DNA from 3 places in the Mangrovibacter phragmitis genome. Region 2 is predicted to be linked to each of the others. Evidence: predicted binding sites of a transcription regulator. Region 2 holds the regulator's gene; each other region holds the start of a gene.
What was found. The regulator Fur, encoded in region 2, represses iron uptake genes when iron is present. The targets are predictions, from matches to a motif close to ATAATAATGAGAACNACTATCAA.
Positions count from the first base shown of each region.

Region 1: the regulator Fur is predicted to act here: its motif matches at 2,572-2,594, upstream of ygiD (4,5-DOPA dioxygenase extradiol).
Region 3: the regulator Fur is predicted to act here: its motif matches at 2,827-2,849, upstream of MPHASIOC01_RS10720 (TonB-dependent siderophore receptor).

Region 1 is NZ_CP134782.1:3,656,073-3,661,046, forward strand. Features, by position in the region: gene MPHASIOC01_RS17650 (DUF1190 family protein) at 1-374, shown strand, start outside; gene MPHASIOC01_RS17655 (glutathionylspermidine synthase family protein) at 378-1,541, shown strand; gene ygiD (4,5-DOPA dioxygenase extradiol) at 1,622-2,413, opposite strand; gene MPHASIOC01_RS17665 (NAD-dependent malic enzyme) at 3,160-4,845, shown strand.
Region 2 is NZ_CP134782.1:4,033,138-4,038,111, reverse strand. Features, by position in the region: gene MPHASIOC01_RS19625 (LacI family DNA-binding transcriptional regulator) at 1-394, shown strand, start outside; partial or broken gene MPHASIOC01_RS19620 (ChiP family protein) at 426-664, shown strand; gene fur (ferric iron uptake transcriptional regulator) at 869-1,318, opposite strand; gene fldA (flavodoxin FldA) at 1,604-2,134, opposite strand; gene ybfE (LexA regulated protein) at 2,292-2,582, opposite strand; gene ybfF (esterase) at 2,714-3,490, opposite strand; gene seqA (replication initiation negative regulator SeqA) at 3,676-4,227, shown strand; gene pgm (phosphoglucomutase (alpha-D-glucose-1,6-bisphosphate-dependent)) at 4,252-4,974, shown strand, end outside.
Region 3 is NZ_CP134782.1:2,192,935-2,197,908, reverse strand. Features, by position in the region: gene MPHASIOC01_RS10725 (5'-nucleotidase, lipoprotein e(P4) family) at 1-567, shown strand, start outside; gene MPHASIOC01_RS10720 (TonB-dependent siderophore receptor) at 649-2,796, opposite strand; gene MPHASIOC01_RS10715 (AraC family transcriptional regulator) at 2,913-3,875, opposite strand; gene MPHASIOC01_RS10710 (glycoside hydrolase family 28 protein) at 3,989-4,974, opposite strand, start outside.

The DNA of each region.
Region 1 (4,974 bases), 380 kb from region 2:
AGCCTGCGCCCTCCCAGGCGAGTGTCGCCGGTGACAATCAGGCACAGGCTCAGTCAGGTGGGAGTTTCTGGATGCCATTAATGGCCGGGTACATGATGGGGCGTATGATGGGCGGCTCTTATGCTCAACAGCCGCTGTTCAGTTCGAAAAACCCCTCCAGCCCGGCTTATGGCCGTTACACAGATGCCAGTGGTAAAAGCTACGGCGCAGCAACGCCTGGGCGCACCATGACTGTGCCCAAAACCGCTATGGCGCCGAAACCCACAACTACCAGCACAATTACTCGTGGTGGTTTTGGTGAAAGCGTCGCCAAACAAGCGTCCATGCAGCGATCCAGTACCAGTGGCACAACGCGTCGTACAATGGGTGGTTAAGTCATGAAACGTCTGCCTATTACCGAACGTCCAGGCTGGCAGGATAAAGCCCGCGAATTTGGTTTCAACTTTCACACCATGTATGACGAGCCCTACTGGTGTGAAGATGCATATTACCAGTTCTCCCTGGCGGAAATTGAAAAACTGGAAGATGTTACTGCTGAATTACACCAGTTATGCCTGAAAGCCGTGGAACGCGTGGTTGCCAGTGATGCGCTGATGGATAAATTTTGCATCCCGCGCCATACCCGGGGTTTCGTACGCCAAAGCTGGGCAACCCGCCAGCCGTCTCTCTACTCCAGGCTGGATCTTGCCTGGGGTGGTACCGGGGAACCTAAACTACTGGAAAACAATGCCGATACACCAACCTCATTATATGAAGCTGCGTTTTTCCAGTGGATCTGGCTGGAAGATCAAATCAACGCTGGTAACCTGCCTGCGGGAAGTGATCAGTTCAACAGCCTGCAAGAGCAGTTAATCGAGCGTTTTCGTGTATTGCGCGAACAGTATGGCTTCAATTTGCTTCACATGGCCTGCTGCCAGGACAGCATTGAAGACCGGGGCACAGTGCAGTATCTCCAGGACTGCGCAGCCGAAGCCGGGCTGCCAACCGAATTCCTGTTTATGGATCAAATTGGGCTGGGTGAAAAAGGTCAGTTTACCGATATGCAGGACCAGGTCATCAGCAATTTGTTTAAACTCTATCCGTGGGAGTTCATGCTACGGGAGATGTTTTCGACAAAACTTGAAGATGCTGGTGTGCGCTGGCTGGAACCGGCCTGGAAGAGTATTTTATCTAACAAAGCATTACTGCCATTGCTGTGGGAAATGTTTCCAGGGCACCCGAATCTTTTGCCCGCCTGGTTTGCCGCAGATGATCATCCCGCCATGGAGAGCTACGTGGTGAAACCCATTTTCTCCCGCGAAGGTGCCAATATCCAGATTATTGAACAAGGGAAAGAAATAGCCCGGGCGGAGGGTCCATATGGTGAAGAAGGTATGATTGTCCAGCAATACCACCCATTACCCAGGTTTGGTGACAGTTATACGCTAATTGGATCCTGGCTGATTAATGACCAACCCGCCGGGATCGGTATACGGGAAGACAGGGCACTGATCACGCAGGATCTTTCACGCTTTTACCCACACAGCTTCACCCCTGAATAATGACTGCACGCGCCTGTTAATCAGGCGCGGCCTTATTCAGTATTCATCGGGTTCTGACACAGTACCCGGTGGCAATGTCGTTATGCGCCAACCTGCACAGACAGCATACTCAGAGAACCCATTTCAATTCCTTCAATAACAATACTCACTGGCTCTTCACCATCCCACGCCCCCAAAATATACAACAGCGGCAAGTAGTGATCTGGTGTCGGGCATGAAAGCTGAGCGCCTGAGTGGTCCATATAATTAACCAACGGGTGGTCTTGCGCTTCACCTTTCCAGGTCAAATTATCGCGAACGTACTGGTCAAAGGCGGTTGCCCAGGGATAAGCCTCACTCCCACCCTGCCAGCGAATAGTACGCAGGTTGTGTACAACGTTGCCGCTACCTATCAGCAGGATACCTTCATCACGCAGTGCTGCCAGCTTACGGCCCATTTCATAGTGCCAGACCGGTGACTGGGTAGCATCAATACTCAGCTGTACCATAGGTATATCGGCATCAGGGTACATTTTGATAACCACACCCCATGATCCGTGGTCAAACCCCCATGCACTGTCATCTTTAATGACAGCAGCAGGAGCCAGTAAATCCACTAAGTGCTGTGCTAAATCCGGTGCGCCAGGAGCCGGGTATTGCGTATCAAACAGCGCCTGCGGGAACCCGCCAAAATCATGAATAGTCTTTGGATTAGGCATAGCGGTAACGCCAGTACCTCGCGTGTACCAGTGAGCAGAAACCACCACTATCGCTTTCGGGCGAGGTAGTGTTTTACCCAGTTGCTGCCAGGAGCGGGTATACACGTTATCTTCAAGCACATTCATTGGGCTGCCATGGCCAACAAACAGTGCAGGCATACGTGAGGTGTTCATCATTATATCCTTAATTACCGTGTCAGATTACTTACTGCCAGATTACGGCTTTCAGCGTGCAAATAAACGCAGATAACCATGATGATGATCATCAGAAATTTTGAATATATTATTATGCAAAACGTACGCACAGCCCTCGACACGCAGCTGAATCAAAGATAAAAATGACAGTCATTATCCAATTTAAGTGCTATGCCTGTACCGCTGGTTCCGACTCTGTTAGCGGGTAGTTCACCATTTATTGGCGCACTGTGCATAATGGTGGTCATGGGGTTAAGCCTGACTGCATTACAGGGTATGGAGCTCTGCACTTTCATTGGGTGCAACCCGCCTGGTGTTGGCATCAAATGAATATCAGGCAAACGCACAAAAACACCGGACAAAGGCAGGAAACTAAATACATATTTAACTCATACTTTCCACAATCATTTATTGAAATATTTAACCTCGTCACATAAAATAAAACATCTGGTATTATATAACGCATTAATACCGTTATATGGGTTAGCAGATTCACGTTGATAGTTACCCGCCATCCATCCCTGGATAATAATCAAACAAAAAACACTAAAAAAACTAATTAAAGTTTAATGCAATTAAAGTAATTAAAATTCTGCAAAAATGAGGAATACAATCGGGGTTAAATTAAACCGTTACACCCCTACATCATACGCCAGACGTATATTTACGTGGTGACATTTTTCTCTTATGCGCCGTGGCAGTATGATCGTCTCTGGAGCATTCAGATGTTAAAAAAAAATTCTGTTTATACCCCGTATACTGGGGCTATGTTGCTGGAAAACCCTTTGTTAAATAAAGGGCTGGCATTTTCTCATGAAGAGCGTATTGCATTAAATTTAATTGGCCTGTTGCCTGAACAAGTCGAGACCATCACTGAACAAACTGAACGCGCATGGTCCCAGTTTAATCACTTTAAACGCGACCTCTCCCGCCATATTTATTTGCGAAATATCCAGGATACTAACGAGACATTATTCTATAACCTGCTGCGCTCACACCTCGAAGAGATGATGCCCATCATCTATACCCCTACAGTGGGTGAGGCCTGTGAACACTTCTCTGATATCTACCGCCGCGCGCGTGGGTTATTTATTTCCTGGCCAGACCGCCACCGTATTGATGACATGCTGCAAAACTTTTCCCGCCATGACATAAAAGTCATTGTTGTGACCGATGGCGAACGTATTCTCGGCCTTGGTGACCAGGGAATTGGCGGCATGGGTATCCCTATCGGTAAATTATCGCTGTACACAGCCTGTGGTGGTATTAACCCGGCATCTACATTGCCCATCATGCTGGATGTCGGCACGAATAATGCCCAACGCCTGGATGATCCTCTGTATATGGGTTGGCGCCACCCACGTATCACAGATGGTGAATACCGTGAATTTATGGATATGTTTATCAATGCCGTAAAAGAGCGCTGGCCAAATGTTCTGCTGCAATTTGAAGACTTTGCTCAGAATAACGCCACACAATTACTGAACCGCTACCGTGACGAGCTGTGCTGCTTTAACGATGATATTCAGGGTACAGCCGCCGTTGCACTAGGTACACTGATTGCCGGTTCACAGGCTAAAGGTTCAACACTGCGCGACCAGCGTATTGCCTTCCTGGGTGCAGGCTCCGCAGGCTGTGGTATTGCGGAAACTATCGTTGCACGTATGGTGGCAGATGGTGCCAGTGAAGAAGAAGCACGTTCACGAATCTTCATGGTGGACCGTTTTGGCCTGTTGACTGACGACATGCCAAACCTGCGGGATTTCCAGCACCGTCTGGTCACCAGCCGGGAAAAAGTACAGGGCTGGGGTAATGAAGCCGGAACAATTTCCCTGATGGATGTAGTCCGCCACGCGAAACCCACTGTGTTAATTGGCGTCTCCGGGCAACCGGGGTTATTCAGTGAAGAAATCGTTAAAGAGATGCATCGCCACTGCCCGCATCCTATTATTATGCCGTTGTCCAACCCAACGTCACGCGCGGAAGCCAAACCACAAGACTTGATTGCCTGGACGGAAGGCGCTGCACTGGTTGCCACAGGAAGCCCGTTCCCACCAGTATGCTACCAGGATAATATTTATGACATTGCCCAATGTAACAATGCCTATATTTTCCCGGGCCTGGGGCTGGGCATTCTGGCAGCGAAAGCACGCCGTGTCACGAACGGTATGCTACTGGCAGCAAGCCAGACACTGGCTGATCATTCACCACTGGTGCAAACAGAACGTGGCAAGTTACTGCCTCCTATTGAAGAGATAGAACAGGTTTCTCGAGCAATAGCACTGTCTGTGGCAAAAGCCGCGCAACAGGATGGTGTCGCACCACAAATGGATGACGATGCTATTCTTTCCGCTATTGATAAAACGTTCTGGAAAGCAGAATACCAGCCTTATAAACACGCGGCATTTTAATTTATTTTCTTACCTGTTCATGATGCGCCATTTACTGGCGCATTTTTTATTTCCCGCATCAACTTCCCCTGTCGATTACCTCTGTTAATTCACAAAAAAAATATCTTCCCAAACCAAAAAAACGCAGCC
Region 2 (4,974 bases):
GTTATCTGAACAGGGTCTTACTCCTGAACCTGCTCTGGCAGTGGCCGGTGACTGGAGTATGGAAAGTGGTTATGCCGCTGCACGGCAACTGATTGAGCAGGCAGTTCCCTTTAGCCTGATCCTTGCCGGTAATGATGATATGGCATTAGGGGCCATGAAAGCGCTGCAAGAGGCGGGAATTGCGGTGCCTGGCGATATTTCTGTTGCCGGGTTTGATGATTCGCGCATTGGCGGTTTTGTTTCTCCTGCACTCACCACCATTAAAATCCCCTTGACTGACATGGTCAAACTGGCCGTTGAACGTTTGTTAGGTATCTCACCGCATACAGATAAATCTTGCGTGAGTTTACCCGGTGAACTGGTCATTCGCGATTCAGTAAAGAACCTCAATTAACCTGTCTGGTTGTTTTCACTTTTCTGACTGCAAAACCAATTTGTCTCACACAACAGGGAACACAAATCTGGATTTTCAGTCCGGTTATCTCGCCGAAATGTTCGGCCTGGAGCTTGCGGTTTTTACCGCAATTGAAATGGCGGAGTCCCCTGAAAGCGGTCACTCCAATGAAATTGCTTGTTATCAGGCAATAAAGCATACAAGGAAGACTGGCGCGGCGATAAGAGTGGTATCCGCCTGTGTAAAGCAGCGGCAAAGTTTAAATACGGCTCTGTGTCAGCGGTAATGTGCCGGTGCGCGCTGTGAGCCCGGATGGCAAGCGCGTACCAGCAGGGGCGTTATTGCTAAGTAATGCTGATTCGCTTGTGGGAGATGGAAGCCCTGCCAGCGGAACAAAGCTCACTGACAAAAAAACCAGGTATTAAGCCTGGCTTTTGTTGATGTCACATTACACAGGCTTACGGGTACACCCGATTATTTGGTGCCTTCGTGTGCATGTTCATCATCACGGCAATCGCCTTCAGCGCAATGACCATAGAGGTACAGACTGTGGTTTGTCAGGCGAATACCATGGCTGGTAGCAATTTCACGCTGGCGAGCTTCGATAGAATCATCGCTGAACTCAATAACTTTACCGCAGTCCAGGCAAATCAGATGGTCATGATGGTGCTGCTGCGTCAGTTCGAATACCGATTTGCCGCCTTCGAAGTTATGGCGTGTAACGATACCGGCGTCATCAAACTGATTGAGCACACGATACACGGTAGCAAGACCAATCTCCTCTCCCATGTCAATCAGTCGCTTATATAAATCTTCCGCGCTGACATGGTGATTGTCCGGCTCCTGCAACACTTCCAGGATTTTTAACCGGGGAAGCGTGACTTTCAGGCCTGCCTTCTTTAATGCGGTATTATTGTCAGTCATGCGGAATATGTCCTGTTGCTTGCAAAGTACCCGTGAATGGGCATACGACGTAATACGCTAAAGTTAATGCGTCTCATTATAGGTTTGACACTCCCTAAAGAAAACCGCAAGTCTCCAGCAAAATTGAAAAATAATAATCTGACAGCACTGGCACATTTACCAAAAAAACATGCTGTCAACTGGATCATTGTACAGCGCTAACGTGAAAAAGTTAAAAAAATGTAGCAATTATTTTTATCGGTTTTACCTATCAATCCGGCGCAATATAGTTGCGCCGTTGAATTATCAGGCATTAATAATGCTATCGAGCTGCATTTCTTCAGAAACTTGCTTAACCCATTTTTCAACACGCTCAGCTGTCAACTCTGGCTGACGGTCTTCATCAATAGCCAGGCCGACAAAGTGGTCGTCATCTGCCAAACCCTTCGAGGCTTCAAAATGATACCCGGCAGTTGGCCAGTGGCCGACGATAACCGCACCACGCGGTTCGATAATGTCACGCATTGTGCCAAGGGCGTCACAAAAATATTCGGCGTAATCTTCCTGATCACCGCAACCGAACAGGGCTACCAATTTACCCGTAAAATCAATTTCTTCCAGTGTAGGGAAAAAATCATCCCAGTCACACTGTGCTTCACCGTAATACCAGGTTGGGATACCAAGCAGCAGAATATCAAAGGCTTCAATATCTTCTTTGCTGCTCTTGGCTATGTCGTGCACTTCAGCAACATCTTTACCAAGCTGTTTTTGAATGCTTTTTGCAATGTTTTCAGTGTTGCCGGTGTCGCTGCCGAAAAAAATGCCTACGATCGCCATGAGTTTAATAACCTCTTGAAACTTAATGTTATGGTGGCGTGAGTTTGTCCACAGATAAGGCAATGATAGCAGAACAGCTTCCCATGCGGAAACAGCTATCACTACCGGGTGCACACGCTGCTACATGAAAAGGAAAAACTGGCCGGGAATGCGTGGATTATATATGACCGGGTTTTGTGTTATCTAACTGAGCCATCAACATCTCTTCAATAAGTTCGCTTCGGCTCATGTTACGCACCTGCGCCAGCTCATTCAGCGCATCTACCGCATCGGCATTCAATTTTAATTCCACACGCTTAAGCCCACGAACCTTATCGCGTTTAAGCTGGTTGCGTTTATTAATACGCAATTGTTCGTGACGTGACAGTGGATTTGTTTTCGGGCGACCCGGACGGCGTTCATCCGCGAACAGATCTAATGTCGTACGGTCCGTTTGTTCTTTTGCCATGATTAGAATAGTGAGGAAAACAGGTGGCTTGAGCAACGTGCTCGGGCGCATTACAGCGCGCCATGATACATCAGGCAACATGACGCGCCAACGCGAAAGCCACATTTGCCAGCCAGTCGGCGGCTTTTTAATCAGTTTTGGTCTGCGGGGTTAAGAAAACGGCGAATCGCGCGGATGACTGCATCGGGTTTTTCCGCATGAACCCAATGACCGGCACCTGCAACCACCCAGGCTTTGGCACAAGGAAATTGAGCCAGCAGTGTTTCACGATACTGTTCCTGAATATAAGGTGACTGCCCGCCGCTGATAAAGAGTGCCGGGTGCGGCCATGGCGCGACGGTTTCCCAGCCGACAATATTGCTGTATTGCGCTTTGAGTACCGGGACATTAAAACGCCACTCACCATTAACAAAGGATTTCAGCAAAAACTGAATAACACCTTCCTCATCGATAATGTTACGCATCACGGTTGCTGCATCTTGCCGGGTAGTGACACCGGCTGCATTGACGGCGTCTATAGCGGCAAAAATAGTGTCATGGCGGCGAACGTGATAATCGACCGGGGCTATATCAATAGCGATCAGTTTTTCAACCCGGTTTGGTGCTTGTTGTGTCACCGCCATTGCGGTTTTGCCGCCCATTGAATGGCCGATGAAAATCGCCCGGTCTATATGCTGTTCGTCCAGCGTATCCAGTACATCCTGAGCCATAGCAGGCCAGGTCATGGTGTCGCTGCGTGCAGACAAGCCATGGTTGCGTAAGTCTATTTGCAGTACGTCGTGGTCCTTCACAAGGTCTCTTGCCAGAACCCCCAAATTGTCCAGCGTACCGAATAATCCATGGATAAGCACAATCGGTGGATTGTTAGTCATTTGTTGAGCAGATTGCAGGCGAGCGTGTAATTTCATAGAAAACTTCTTTTTTTCGCTGTCTCAGGAATAGAGTATTATGTTGGCTATTCTGCCATCCGGCTGCAAGGGTTACAGTTAATTCTGACTTTTGACACCATCCCGGGTTGATGCTATTCGCCATTGGGTTTTGACTCTATAATCCCAATGATTTGTATTCAGAAAAGATATGTAACTGGATTAAAATGAAAACGATTGAAGTTGATGACGAGCTGTATCGCTACATTGCGAGCCACACACTGCATATTGGTGAAAGCGCGTCAGACATTTTGCGGCGTATGCTGAAACTCTCTTCTGGTCAGCAACCTGTTGCGCTGTCCTCTTCTACAATTTCAACGAACAGCAGTGTTCCTGTTTCACGTATTGAAAAAGCGCCAGAAAAACCGAAAGATAAAGTACGGGCAATGCGTGAATTACTGCTGTCAGATGAATATGCGGAGCAAAAGAAAGCGGTTAACCGCTTCATGCTGGTGCTTTCAACGCTCTACTCTCTGGATTCTTCCACATTTGCTCAGGCAACGGAGTCTTTACATGGGCGCACCCGGGTGTATTTTGCGGTTAATGAGCAAACCTTATTGAAGAATGGTAATCAGACTAAACCTAAGCAAGTTCCCGATACCCCTTATTGGGTTATCACGAATACCAATACGGGCCGCAAACGTAGCATGGTCGAGCATATTATGCAGTCGATGCAGTTCCCGGCAGAATTGATTGAAAAGGTTTGCGGCACTATTTAACGCTTGTGACAAAAAGGACCAGCAATGGCTAACCATCCTCGAGCAGGGCAACCTGCGCAGCAGAGTGATTTGATTAATGTCGCTCAACTGACCGCTCAGTATTATGTACTGAAACCTGTGTCAGGTAATCCAGAGCACGCGGTGAAGTTTGGTACGTCAGGCCACCGGGGTAGTGCCGGTCGCCATAGTTTCAATGAAAGCCATATTCTTGCCATCGCCCAGGCGATTGCAGAAAACCGTGCCCAGAACGGTATTACCGGGCCGTGTTATGTCGGTAAAGATACGCATGCGCTTTCTGAACCAGCATTTATTTCTGTTCTGGAAGTGCTGGCCGCCAACGGTGTGGATGTCATTGTTCAGCAGGATAACGGTTTCACTCCGACGCCTGCTGTTTCCAACGCGATTCTGGTTCATAACAAGCAAGGTGGCCCGCTGGCTGATGGTATTGTGATTACGCCATCGCATAACCCACCAGAAGATGGTGGTATCAAATATAACCCACCTAATGGTGGCCCGGCAGACACCGGTGTAACAAAACTCATTGAAGAACGTGCCAATGCGTTATTAGCAACAGGCCTTGCGGGTATTAAGCGCGTGGCTCTGGATGAAGCGCTGGCAAGTGGGCATGTCCAGGAAGTTGATCTTGTTCAGGCGTACATTGAAGGCCTGGCCGATATCATTGATATGGCCGCTATTCAAAAAGCAGGCCTGAAACTGGGAGTGGATCCACTGGGTGGTTCCGGCATT
Region 3 (4,974 bases), 1.8 Mb from region 2:
GATGAAACCATGCTGGATAACAGCGCATATAGCGCGTGGCAGGCCAAACACGGGCAGCCTTTTAGTGATAAAACCTGGTCTGCATGGACTCAGGCAAAACAGGCAGTGGCTGTACCTGGCGCGGTGCAGTTTGCCCGTTACGTGAACAGCCATGGCGGTACGATGTTCTATATTTCCAACCGTGATGCCAAAGACAGCGCGGCGACCAAAGCCAATCTTGAAGCGCTGGGTTTCCCGGGTGTCAATGACAAAACCCTGTTGCTGAAAACAGACAGCTCGAACAAACAGGCACGCTTCGACAGCGTAAAAGCCAGTGGCTACCATGTGGTGTTATATATTGGCGACAATCTCAATGACTTTGGGGCGGCGACATACCACAAAGACAACGCGGCTCGTCGCCAGTTTGTCAGTGATAACCATGCCCGCTTTGGCACCGAGCTGATTGTGTTGCCGAACCCGTTGTATGGCGACTGGGAAAGTGGCATGGCTCCGGGCTATTTTAAACTGACACCAGAGCAAAAATTGCAGGTACGCGAAAATAACCTGCGCGCCTGGTCCGGGCAGTAATTCCCCGCATAATGATTAACAGGCCCGGCGCACTTCTGGCGCGCCGGGCCTGTTTTATGTTGATTACACAGTTGTTAGTTGTCAGAACTGGTAGCTGGCACCCACCTGCCAGGTGCGGTCCCGGCCAATCCAGCAATAGTTGGCGTCATAGCAGGTCCAGGTGAGTTTATTGGTCAGGTTCTGGCCGCTGGCTTTCAGCGTCAGCCCCGCCAGAGACGGGCTGATAACGCCCATATCGTAACTTACCGCCATATCGTACTGTGTATTACCACCCAGCGCCGGGAGGCTGTTATCCGGAGTTGTTTCTGTTTTACCGGTATAACGCGCGCCGGCACCAATCATCAGCCCATTCAGGCTACCGGAACTGAAGTGGTAATCGGCCCACAGGTTGGCGGCATGCTCAGGAACCTGGGTCGGGCGTTTTCCCTGGTAGAGCGCATCTTTGGTGTTTTCTGCGTCGGTCCAGGCGTAATTTGCCACCAGGTTGATGTTATCTGTTGGGCGGCTGATAGCGCTTAATTCAACCCCTTTCGACGTTATCTCCCCGGTTTGCCAGTAATTCAACTGGTAATCGGCAGTGTAGGTGTTGTCGGTAGTCACTACGTTTTTTTGCCGGATACGGAAAACAGACGCGGTCAGTGTGGTGGCATAGTCTGCTATCTGGTACTTCACACCGCCTTCCAGTTGCTCGCTGGTGGTGGGTTTAACTTGCTGTGCGGTAAGTGTACCCTGCGGTGAAACCGGCAAAAACCCTTCGGAGTAACTGACGTAAGGCGCAATACCATTGTCGAACTGGTACAGCGCGCCCAGGCGTTTGGTGACACGCTGCTGGCTCACCCAGCTTTTGCTGTCGTTATCCAGATTATTGGTAGTGGTGGAGTGATAGTTGTCGTAGCGAATGCTGGCGACCAGGTTCAGCCCGCCGAATACCACCTGGTCCTGTAAATACCAGCCCTGCTGGTAAAAACTCAGGCGCTGCTTCGTGGCGGTATACAAACCCAGGTTGTTGCTGGTTACCTGGCTGTAATCCGGGTGTTGCATGTCGATACCCGGGTTCACGGTCCCATAGCGGTATCTCATATGGGAGTTCAGGTGCTGGTAGTCGAACCCGGCTAACAGGTGGTGCTGCCAGTCGCCCCAGTGGGCAGTTTTGCTCACCTGGTTGTCCACATTGAAGCTGTCCAGGTCTTCATCGGTGGTGTAACCAAAGCGGGAAAGCTGAGTATTACTGGCCCCGATGCCGGTGGAGTAAATACTGCGCTGGTGGGTATCCACACTGAAATAACGCGCTTTTTGTACCATGCCCCAGCCGTTATCAAACTGGTGTTCAAAGGTGTAACCCAGCATGCCTTCACGTTGTTTAAACCCATTCCAGTGGTCGCCCGCAAAATCCCGGCGCGAGGCATAGCCACTGCGCAGGTAAGCCAGTGGTAACGGGTTGGATGGGGTCAGGCTGGGCTGGTTCTGGTATAGCGCCTGAACCGTCAGCCGGGTCTGGCCGGAAGGCTGCCAGGTGGCAGAAGGCGCAATCAGGTAGCTTTCGTGTTTGGTGGTGCGGGCCTGGTCATCGCCTTCACTGGCTTTGCCAATTAACCGGTATGCCCAGTCGCTGTTGGCAATTTGCCCGGTGGAATCCAGCCAGCCTTCTTTTAAATTCCGGTTGCCAGTATTAAAGCCAATTTCGTTGTGAGGTGTTTTCTCGGGCATTTTGCTCTGAATATTCACCAGCCCGCCGGGAGAAGCATTGCCATATAACACCGAAGATGGTCCTTTAAGGATCTGAACCTGTTCCATAAGAATGGGGTCGATATTCGCTTTGGTGTTGCCACTCACGTTATAGGGCAGTTGCAGCCCGTCGAGGTATTCATGTTCTGCATTAAAACCACGGATTTTATATTCGCTCATATAGGTGGTGGCACCGCGCATTTCGGTTGAAACCCCGGCGGCATAGCGCAGCACTTCATTGAGCGACTGCGGGTGGCGCTGCGCCATTTCACTGTGGCTGATGGTATCTATGGTTTGTGGTGTGCGGTTTTCCGGTAGTGCTGATTTGGTGGCGCTGTTGATGTAAGGCGCCACGCTGTTACTACTCTCACCATGTGTGGCGCTGACAACGATAGTGCTTTCCTGGGAACCTGCCGCTGTGGTGGCAGCCTGTGCGCCGGGGAAAAAACTGGTGGCAATACTGCCAGCCAGTAAAGAAAAAGAGAATGTCCCTGACCTTGCCATGTATCTGAACCTGTCCTGAATTATTATTTAATGAAAGTGATTATTATTACGGTTTTATGCCGGGGCAAGACTATGCCGGATGACAGACTGTGTATGCGCAATGCTAAAACCCGGCCTTACTGCACCGGGTGAACATCGCTGGGGGGAATACCGTAACGCCGCCGGAAGGCGGTCGCAAAATTGGTGGCATGGGCATAGCCAGCTTTCCATGCAGCTTCCTGAACGCTGTCGCCTTCCAGAAGATAGCGCCGGGCAAGAGCCAGCCGGCAATCGCGCAGGTAATTAAACACCGAGTCGCCATAGGCCTGGCGGAATTTACTGCGCAGGCTGGCTGTGCTCATGGCGGCGGTGCGCGCCAGGGCTTCCAGTGTATGGGGTTGTTCCGGGGCGGTTTCCAGTATAATACGCACCTGTTCCAGCCGCAGGCGTTCTCCACGCAGGTTTGTGTTGTTGGTGGCACTTTCCTGCATTTGCTGGCCCAGTAACTGCAGCAAGGCACCTTCAAGAGTGAGCTGGCGGGCCAGTGGCGAGGTGGTGCACTGCTGTGCCTGGCGTAACCCACTCAGAACATAACTGGCTACCGGCCAGGCCGTGGTGAGTGGCCCCAGTTGCTGCCAGGCGGAGACATGCGCGGCAATTGCCGGGTGAGCGGCAGCGCTTGCCGCTGGCAGCGCCAGTGAAACAGTCACCAGGCGCTCATCGCTCTGGTGGCAGGCGCGCAGCACTTGCTGTTCCCCAAGATGGGTTGCCAGTGCCATACCCGACTGGATTCGCCAGGCTTTGCCATTCAGGTTTAGCTGCACATTCCCTTCCAGTACGACCAGAATATATAACGGTGCACACCCCAGTGATGTGGAGTGCCAGGGTTCAATCACCTGTAAATCAGAGCAGGTGGCAAAAATCCCCGATGGCAGGGTAAGTTCATCCACATAGCCACGCATCACGGTGCGGGCAGCGTTTGCCGCAGGTGTCATGCCAAGACCCGGGAAGTGGTAATCAATACTGTAGCGTGCGCCAAAGTCAAGAAAATGCGCCACGGAGAACAGTTGTGGCGGGGGTAGCGGTTGCTGCGTTTTCATGCTCACCTGTCAGTTACTGGCGGCAGGCAATGGCCTGCCGCAGGAGGGAGCAAGTGTATCATTCGTGTTTTAGCTTAGTAAAATAAATGATACTTATTCGCATTTATATGCAGCTATGATTGTATAACCGCTTGTGGGTGCCAGCCTGCGGGAAGCGGGTGTGGACGTTCAATGGACAGGTTATCCAGCGCCAGGTGCAACACGCCAGTGGCGTAAATAGCAGGCATTCCGCCAGGGTAACGTTCCACACCCCACGGCTCACCGCTTGCCGGGTTAATCAAAAATGCGTTGTCCAGCCCGGTGCCTGTGGGGCGTTCGGGGTTGCAGGGTGGGCGAATATCATAGCTGCCTTGCTGCGGGTCATTGCATGCCACCTGGCGAAGCTGGACCTGGCTGAGTCGCACCCAGGCTATGTCTCCGGGTTGCTCGCTGTGCAGGTTAATGGCTCCTTCAGCAGTGCCACTTATCCCATTAAAACTGACCTGGCTGATGGGGCCGGGGGGAACCTTGGGGTCACGCGCGCGGCAGGAGATAAATACCGGGTCTGCGCGCCCCCAGTGGCAGGGGTTCGCGTGATGGCAGTTAAAAGTGATATCGCTGAACCGCAGGCGGCGCAGTGCGCCACCATCACGGCTGATAATCCCGATGCCACGGTTGCTGTCGTAGATGGTGCACCCGGTCATAACAATATCTTCAATGTCATCAACTGTTTCAGTGCCAATTTTGAATGCACTGCTCGCGGAGCGCAGAGTGCAGCCGCTAATCGTGACATGTTGGGTGGGGCCGGCCAGTGGGGCGGGTTTACGGGTGGTTTTCAGGCAAATGCCATCGTCGGCGGCACTGAAATGGCTGTCGCTGATATGTACATAGCGGCAACTGTCAATATCCAGCGCATCGGTATTCGCCATGGTCATATCGTTATCAACAACCATCTGGCTGATAAACACCTGCTCACAGGCAACCAGGTGGACGGTCCACATCGGCGCGTCATGTATCCGCACGCTTTGCAGGCGCACATTATTACAGCCTTCGAACACAATAATGCGTGGCCGCTCCTGCGCAGGCATACGGTAACCCAAGGCGTCTTTGGTGGCAGAGA